Regions from separate parts of the Paenibacillus pseudetheri genome, predicted to be linked through region 2. Evidence: predicted binding sites of a transcription regulator. Region 2 holds the regulator's gene; the other holds the start of a gene.

Region 1 (4,432 bases), on a different contig from region 2:
ACCACTCAGTACAACGCATTGATCGCTGATCTGGATAAGATAGCTCTTTCTTTAAAAAAACTAAATGACGCAGGTGTTCCTGTGCTCTGGCGGCCGTATCATGAAATGAATGGCGGATGGTTCTGGTGGGGGAAGAAGAGCAACTACGTGGGACTGTGGAACCTTATGTTTGACCGCTTCACGAGCTATCATAAGCTGCATAATTTATTGTGGGTCTGGAGCCCAAACGCCAAAAATCAGGGGTGTGATGAGCCTGCGGAATACTATCCAAGCGGTGACAAAGTAGATGTGCTGGCACTAGATATCTATGATGGGGATTTTAAGGGGAGTCACTATGATAGTCTATGGGATCTGGGTCGTGGAAAAGTGATTGCGATTGGAGAAAATGGAGAGCTACCGTCCCCTGCACTACTATCTAAATCACAGCCCAAATGGTCTTATCAGATGACCTGGGGCAAGCTTCTTTATGAGAAGAATAGCGATGCGGTAATTAGAGCCTTTATGAACGACAGCTTTGTATTCACACGGGAAGAGTATGCTGCTGAGGCGGCAATTGTAGCCACTAAGGGAGATAGTGTGCTGCAGAGTGGACTCTGGGGGCAATATTACAATAACATGACTCTTAGCGGCGCACCTGCGCTGACGCGAACCGATGCTAACATCCAATTTTCGTGGAAACAGGGTTCACCCGATCCAGCCATTCGTGTCGACGCTTTCTCTGTACGGTGGAGTGGAAAACTGACTGCAGCCTATAGTGAGACCTATACCATTTACTCCTCCTCTGATGACGGGGTACGGGTGTGGATTGACGGAGGGCTGATCATTGATAGCTGGGTGAATCAGAGTGGACAGGAGCGAAAAGGCAGTGTGAATCTGATAGCTGGCAAGCTGCATGAAATTAAAGTGGAGTACTATGAGAATGAGGGTGACGCGCGGGTTGTATTGCAGTGGGAAAGTCCTAGTCAACCCAAAGGGATTATTCCAGCAGGAGCGTTTTATCTTCCATAAGAGAATATCTGCCTCGAGCGTCGAAGCGTAAGCAAAAAAAAGCCCCGAATTTCGGGGCTTTTTTAATGTGAAAGGTTCTTAGATTTGTTCACGGTAGCTAATGTTATTGGCGATCTTCTCGTCACGAACGGCTTTGCGCAGAACATCTTTGACGGTTTGGGCATCATGGATTTTTCGAAAAAGAAGCTGAGGCGCTGAGGCATCATCAGAAAATACAGTTAATGTACCGATGCCAAGCATCCGGTCCATGATAGATTGTGCTACGGATAAATCGCGTACACGCAGTAATTCGATCTCTTCGACATTTTTACCGATAAGTCCGGTCTTTACCATAATGCGCTGGTTTGTAATGGTGTACGTAGTCGTGTTTAGGCGTACGATTCCTTTGAGGCGATCAGAGATACTGGCTGGTTTGCCTTTCCAGAGAACGACTTCTTGAGTAGCATTTTGATTTGCCGATGGACGGCGTCCGGTCACTGGAGCGGTGCCGTCAATGCTAGATCCGCATTCTCCACAAAATTTAGCGCCCTGCTTATATTCTGATCCGCAGGTTGTGCAATAAGGCATAAATACTCTCCTTCCCTGATTACAATTGAAATAATTATAACATAATAGTCGTTTTACATAAATTTCATTTGCGCTTTACACAAACCGACATTATTCTGTTAAGTGGAGGGATAAATAATGAAAAAAGTGTTACTAATAGCAACGCTAATGCTGACTGTCATCCTTAGCGCCTGCAGCAATAATCATTCAACTTCATCGGCACCTGCCTCGGAAGAAGAAGTGCAGGAAACCGTGCAAAACTTCTACAATGAAATGTCTAAACTTGATGAATTAGGAAAATCATCTTTAGCGGAGTTCAACGAAGCTATTGCTGCTTATTCAGCAGGAGAACTTTCGGACAGGCAGCTAGAGAAGAAGATTAACGAATTCCAGAAGACCGCAACAGACCTATCCAATCAGGCTGAGAAAGTGAAAATCTCCTCTAGCTTGCCCGAAGACATTCGTAAGCTGCTTGATGAGTCCAAAATTGCTTTTCAAAGTGCTTATTCTCTAAAAGAACAGGCCTCTCAAGGTGCTGATTCCGCGGAGGTCACTGCTGAGAAGTTCGAGGAATTGAATCAGAACGCTGACGTCGCGATGCTATACGGCATTTCCAAGCTTAATGAAGCAAGAGAAGCCACAGGACTCATCGATTCTGATGGTCAGTCCACCGCTGAATCAGAGAAAGTTCAAGAATAGATCGGAAGTTAGACGCTGAACAGTTCAACTGTCAGCGTCTTTTTGATATATGGATATACACTATTATACAACTTTAAGAAAGAGGAAGGTTTAAAAGTGGTATCTTTTTCCTTATTATTGATTATTCAGCGAAGGTGTGGATATAATACAAACATACGTTCGTGTGTAGCGGAATAAGTATAGAGAAATCAGGGAGGGGTTACCGTGGGCAAAAAGCTGGAGAAAAACGGACTGTGGGAAAGCAGTCGCATGATGCTGCCGGAGCACAAGGTAAGAATTATTAGGGATGAACGGGAGACGCTGCGCCGCATAAAGCCTATCCTGGATGAGCAGAAGCTGGAGGAGATCGAATGTACACTGGCCTTATCATTACGGAGTCATGTGCGCGTCACTGTTGTGATGTTTGATCCTTTTGAGAATACGACAATACGTGGTTTTGTGACTTCCATTCACACCCACTCGCGTGAGTTTAAGCTACAGTGGGCGGAGGAATGGAAGTGGATCAATGTGGATGACCTCGTGGAGGTTTACATCGTCTAATGCTGAGAACCGCTGACTTCACTTTTTTCATAAGCAATTAGGGTCACCGTTGGGTTGCCGGTCAGATGTGCAATAGAAGCTTCGGCATTTCGAATAATTTCGAGTGCTTCTTCCTGCTCACTAAGGGCAGCAACTTTATAGCTATCGCTATGAATGTCCATATGTGTTCCCACCTTTCGCTTATATTTTGCCCTTTTTTGTGGAATTAATCCAAGGTGAAGAAGCTATGAATAGGTGCTTTTCAAGTTAGATCTCGGGGATACCGGGGTCTTTTTTTATATGCAGAGGCAAGACAGGGTATTAGTACAAGCAAATGGGGAAGCGGGATCATTGATTATACCAAGGGGTGATTCTATGCTGACTTTAGATCAAGTGAGGGATAAATCGGCGGCGAGGCTTGTTGGGCTTCATCCTGTTTTGGCAGTAGGGGCGAAGGCTTTAATTCAGCAAAGCTATGCCAGAGGAGTTCCTATCGTTATTACTCAGGGGTTAAGGTCGATTGCTGAACAAAATGCCTTGTATGCGCAGGGGAGAAGTAAGCCTGGACCTATAGTTACCAACGCCAAGGGTGGAACCAGCTATCACAATTATGGCCTTGCGTTTGATTTTGCGCTTTTGCTGCCGGATGGAAAAAGTCTTTCCTGGGATATAAATCGTGATGGTGATAAAGATAAAATAGCGGACTGGCAAGAGGTTGTACAGGTGGCCAAACAGTTGGGGCTTGAATGGGGAGGAGACTGGACGTCTTTTAAAGATTATTCACATCTGCAAATGGCCTTCGGCTTAACCACGACTCAACTTCGGGCAGGTAAACGTCCTACGACGGATCAGGTCAATGAAGCTTTAAAAAGGATTACTGGGGAGGATGACCAGGTGAACAAAGACGTCAAAGTAACGATAACCTTAAACGGCACTAAACTTACGGATGGTGTTCTTGATACCGGCATAACATATGTACCTGTGCGTGCTCTGGCTGAGGCGCTTGGAGCAAAGGTTACGTATGATGCAGCGAGTAAGACAGTGAATGTTGTAAAAGAGTAGAGAAATTTATGTATAGACAGTGCCACTCAAGGGGAAGTTATCAGTGATAACTAACCATAAAGGGAGGCATAACACTGTGAACAAGCTGATAACAAGCCTTGCATGCAGTACTGTACTGTCAATGAGTCTAATGGGAGCTAGCTATGCATCTAATACCATCGGATCAGCAGCTTTAGGCGGTATCCCCAACGCTAATACTGGTATGGATGGTACCGTTAATAACACTCGGATGATGAATACGGAAGGCAATCTAATGAACGGCACCACGGGAACGATGAATCAGCATGAGAGCATTATGAGAGATAAGATCCGCACAGGGGATAATTACACCCGGGATAATTACAACAGAAATACGGTAACTCCACTATCCAACACTACAACGGACGGTAGATATCGGGCAACAAGCACAACTACAAATACTGGGACTACCCGCAAAGGAACTAACTGGGGCTGGCTCGGATTGTTTGGACTCTTGGGCCTCGTCGGAATGAGAAGCAGAAGTAACGAACGCAGATAATCGACATGCCTAATAACCCGTGTCGGCACGTGCTGGAACGGGTTATTTTTAATGGGATAAATTATTTTTCAAAAAGGGATT
Region 2 (4,432 bases):
TCTCCCTCTCCCATGGCTGGTTAATTTCTATTCGTGAACTACTTCAATTTGGTGAGCTTTTGCGAATGCTTCCAGTCGAGTCCCCATCGCATTGGTATCATAACGATTCATAAGTCTGGTAAAAATCCATTTCGTGCGTTTGCCTTTATGCTTAATTACAACAGCTCCACGCGAAAGGATAATTTTCTCAATATCAGAAGCTGGCAGATAACGTTCGCGATTGAATTTTATAGTAGATAGTCTAGCATTCTCTACCTTCAAGTACGGACGTCGGAAGAACAGAAGTGCCGCTAGTAAGTAGTACAAGACGACTCCTAACCAGTTCATAAGCATACCATTACCTTTGGCTTGGTCCACTGAACCAATCATCCAAAACATAGTACCAAGCACTAATAACACTACTGGAAATGCAATGTTACGGCCTTTAAAGGTTTCGCTGTTCTTACCAGGAGATTTAGATTTAGATTTAGATGCGTAAATCGTTTCCTTCCCCTGTTTCTTTCTTTGCTTATTAATTTGCTGCGTGTTGCGTTGAACCATTCTTTCCCAAGAACGGGCCATATGCGTTCCCCCTAGTCATCCAGTAATATCTATGAAAAGGAACAGGGTGTTAATGCTTACGCCCCTTGTTACCTTGTTCATGCTCATCATTATCGACCAATTCAATCGTATTCAATTGTGCTCGGAAGTTATTGCGAATATTCCCCAAATAAATTTCACGAAGCTTGGCGCGTTCCGCCGTTTCCTCTTGATTAAGGCCTACGCTCTTCTGTTTGCGTGCCAATTCGTTAATACGCGCGACCAACTCATCAATATTCAAAACTTTCCCTCCCCTTATAAATTAATTCTAACTCTGCCATGAGAAAAAGAGCTTGTCAAGGTTTACTCCCTGCAAGCTCTTCATGTCCTCTTATTATGTTCTTAGCATATTAATAAATAGGTAAAGTGAGAATATCTCCAGCATCAATCTGACTACCTTTAATGCCATTGGATTTTTTAATTCCTTCTATATATACAGCCGTCTTCATATCAGAAGGTTTATTCTCAAGAGCAATACTCCAAAGTGTATCTCCACGTTCAACCACTACGCGCTTCTCATCCTTCATTAAAGTAGTAGATCCTGCAAATACATTACCTACTACTGTAAGTCCTGATAGTACGAGCACAATGATCAATGTCAGTTTAATAACATAATCTCTACGGAACAAACGCATCAAGCCTTCAAGCAAAAGCTCTGTAATCTCTTTAATCTGAGCTGAACAACGGGTAATAGGATTATGTCCTAAAGATTCAACCACTGGGGCTTTATCGTAGATGCTACGGTATGTACTGTATTTTAACATGAATATCATCCTCCAAACACTTGTTCTTACTTTTGAAATTATAATAACACGAACATGTGTTTTGTTCAATACTATTTTAGAACAATTGTTCTCTTTTTTTCAGAGGTTAATATTTACCATATACTTCATATAAAGAATCACTCTTTTCATTTAGATGAAGGAAACGCAATCAATACAAGACTACCATTTATTAACTATTTCGAATTAATATTTATAATAGTTAGAACTTATGTTTGTGCGAACGGTAGTTCTATGTTATAATTTTCCCAAACATTACTATATGGGGTTGATTCCAATGTCAAAGATTTCAAGTCGCCAGCTGGCGATCCTGGAATTTATACGTAGCGAAGTCCGCAGCAAGGGTTATCCTCCTTCCGTCCGGGAGATTGGAGAAGCTGTTGGTCTTGCTTCCAGCTCCACAGTTCACGGTCATTTGGATCGGCTAGAGAAGAAGGGACTTATCCGTCGAGATCCAACGAAGCCTCGTGCGATAGAATTACTTGGCCAAGAGGATTCCGAGAATGTCCATCATTTTGCGCAAACCGTCGCTCGCATTCCTGTCGTAGGTAAGGTTACCGCCGGGGTTCCTATCACTGCTACTGAGAATATTGAAGACTACTTCCCGCTTCCAACTCACTATGTTGGAGATAACAAAGTATTTATGTTATCGGTTCAAGGTGACAGTATGGTCGAAGCTGGGATTATGAATGGCGACTATGTTATTGTTCGTCAACAACAAACGGCTGATAACGGAGATATCGTTGTAGCTATGACCGAAGAAGATGAAGCAACCGTTAAGACTTTTTATAAAGAACGTGATCATATACGTCTTCAGCCGGAGAATCCGGCGTACGAGCCTCTTCGCCTTAATCGCGTGACCATTCTCGGCAGAGTTATCGGATTATTTCGAGATATCCACTAAGTTGCACTCCTACCAAACGAAACGGATACCGTCATTTAAATGACGGTATCCGTTTCTACGAGAAGTATAAGGATAGTGTATATCGTAAAATATATACTTTCTTTTATTTTTTAAAAAGCTGTTCTGCAAATGCAGAACAGCTTTTTTACTGTTATCTAACTCCATTTATCTATACAGGAACATTTGTTCCCATAGGCTAAAATGACCATTTTTAATGAATAACCGTTTAGGCATCCTGCTCATATCTTAATTAGAAAGGAGTGTTGCACAATGCCAATTTACCGGATTATAGTTGATCTGACGCAGCGTATGCTTTATCTTCTTGATAACGACATTGTGATCAGGGGCTTCCCAGTCGGAATCGGTAAAATGTTAACTCAATCACCACTCGGTGAATTCACAATCATTAACAAACAACCCGATCCAGGCGGTCCATTTGGGGTCTTTTGGATGGGTCTATCTAAGCCTCACTACGGGATACATGGAAACAATGATCCCTCATCCATAGGGCACGAGGTATCCCACGGTTGTATTCGTATGTACAATGAGGATGTGTTAGCACTAGCTGCGATTGTTCCGATTGGAACACGAGTAACGATCAGGAATTAAATCTATCCATAGATAAACACGCCTCACTCATTGTTCAATGGAGGGGGGTGTGTTTGTATATATGTATTTTTGATGACCTAATAGGAATTATGTGGTTATATGTCGAATAATGTTTACAGGATTTCAAATTGAAAGGAAGTGTCTCGTTTTGAACAACTCAAAAATCAGAACCCTCGTCGATTTTAAAGTCGATGCACTTGTTAAACTCTCTGGCTTATTGTTAAATAACGATCAAGCTAGTGGAAAAAAAGTAAATCTACTCACCTCATTCGGCAGTATTCAAGGGACCATCTCCCCTTCCACCTCCAATAAAGAGGATGTTTTTGACTTAAAATCTCTAATGGATGATGTCATTGTAGATGAATACATATCTTATTTAGGTGCGGAACATCCCGATAAAAATTTCAGCTATAACTTTGTAGTCCTTAATGATGTTTCTGTAAGACCCTATACTCACTATGAATCTCCGATCGAATACAAACAGCTAATTGTTTATACCGATCAAATCACAGCCTTCAATTTCATATGATTAGGACATATTTATTTTAAAAAGCTCTCGACAAAGCACTCCAGCAGTTGCCCCAATTCTGCACTCAGCTTGCAAAATCGGCAGAACTCTGGGTGCTTTCTCTTTTTCTATTCAGTAGTCATATCCTAAATTCCCACGATTTCCGCTTTTAACAGATACTAGTAGAGAGGATTCAGGCATATCTTTCAATAAGCAATAAATCTTGTTCTACTGAGATCATTGGAGGTGTGATTACATGCTGATTTTCTTGATGTATATGTTTGCCATTGTAGGAGGAGTCTTAATTCTAAGTGCCGTTATTCTAGAATTAAAAAAACTATCTACTTCTTCTGAACTTTCTAAGCTTTTAAACGCAACCTCATCTTTTAATATTATATTCACCAAAACATTCATTCCGCCCAATCAATCTCACTTGATCGCCCTTAACGAACCTTATAAAAAAATAGCAATAGGTACCAGCAATCCGAAGACAAGCAAAAAGGCAATAGCAAAGCTATATTCGTTCGACAATGTAATGGGATCAGAGATTGTTGTTAACGCACTAACCCTTTCAAAAGTATCTAAAAGACAACAAAACAGCAAAACAACTGCTTCAAGTGCGGATATTCATGTGCTTAATAGTGCTGACGAAGAGGCTGATGTTATCGAGGAACTTACGCTTAAAATATACATGAACAGTAATGAAATACCTGTGTATAGCATTTCCTTCTTGCCAGGCTTATTGCCCATTCAACAATCCGACAAACAGTTCAAAGAAGCTTACTCCCAAGTCCAACAATTGCATGCATTCTTCAGGTCGATCGTATCCGAATAAATGCCCCCTTTCCGACTATTATTACTTCACTTTACCTTTCCCAATTAGAAATTTTGAAAACCTTAAGGAAGGACAAAAAAACGGTCCTTTTGAGAGGGCCGTTTTCGCTGCATCCAACATTCATTTTAAAATTGCACACTAAATCCGTTAAATTGATGAATGCCCGTACCATGAGCAACAAGATCCCGTTCACGTAATTCACGAACTGCCTTAAT

Evidence for each region. The regulator LexA, encoded in region 2, represses DNA repair genes until DNA is damaged. The targets are predictions, from matches to a motif close to CGAACATATGTTCG.
Region 1: L1028_RS07015 (YolD-like family protein) is a predicted target of LexA. The motif match lies at 2,402-2,415, and genes of this name have one in related genera.

What each region holds. Positions count from the first base shown of each region.
Region 1 is NZ_CAKMAB010000005.1:269,764-274,195, reverse strand. Features, by position in the region: gene L1028_RS07030 (glycosyl hydrolase) at 1-1,008, shown strand, start outside; gene L1028_RS07025 (PH domain-containing protein) at 1,087-1,575, opposite strand; gene L1028_RS07020 (hypothetical protein) at 1,693-2,253, shown strand; gene L1028_RS07015 (YolD-like family protein) at 2,458-2,793, shown strand; gene L1028_RS07010 (hypothetical protein) at 2,790-2,954, opposite strand; gene L1028_RS07005 (M15 family metallopeptidase) at 3,148-3,834, shown strand; gene L1028_RS07000 (YppG family protein) at 3,911-4,351, shown strand.
Region 2 is NZ_CAKMAB010000042.1:1,387-5,818, reverse strand. Features, by position in the region: gene L1028_RS25695 (hypothetical protein) at 28-561, opposite strand; gene L1028_RS25690 (DUF896 domain-containing protein) at 611-820, opposite strand; gene L1028_RS25685 (LysM peptidoglycan-binding domain-containing protein) at 930-1,343, opposite strand; gene lexA (transcriptional repressor LexA) at 1,639-2,265, shown strand; gene L1028_RS25675 (L,D-transpeptidase) at 2,536-2,874, shown strand; gene L1028_RS25670 (hypothetical protein) at 3,023-3,403, shown strand; gene L1028_RS25665 (hypothetical protein) at 3,639-4,217, shown strand; gene L1028_RS25660 (MBL fold metallo-hydrolase) at 4,343-4,432, opposite strand, start outside.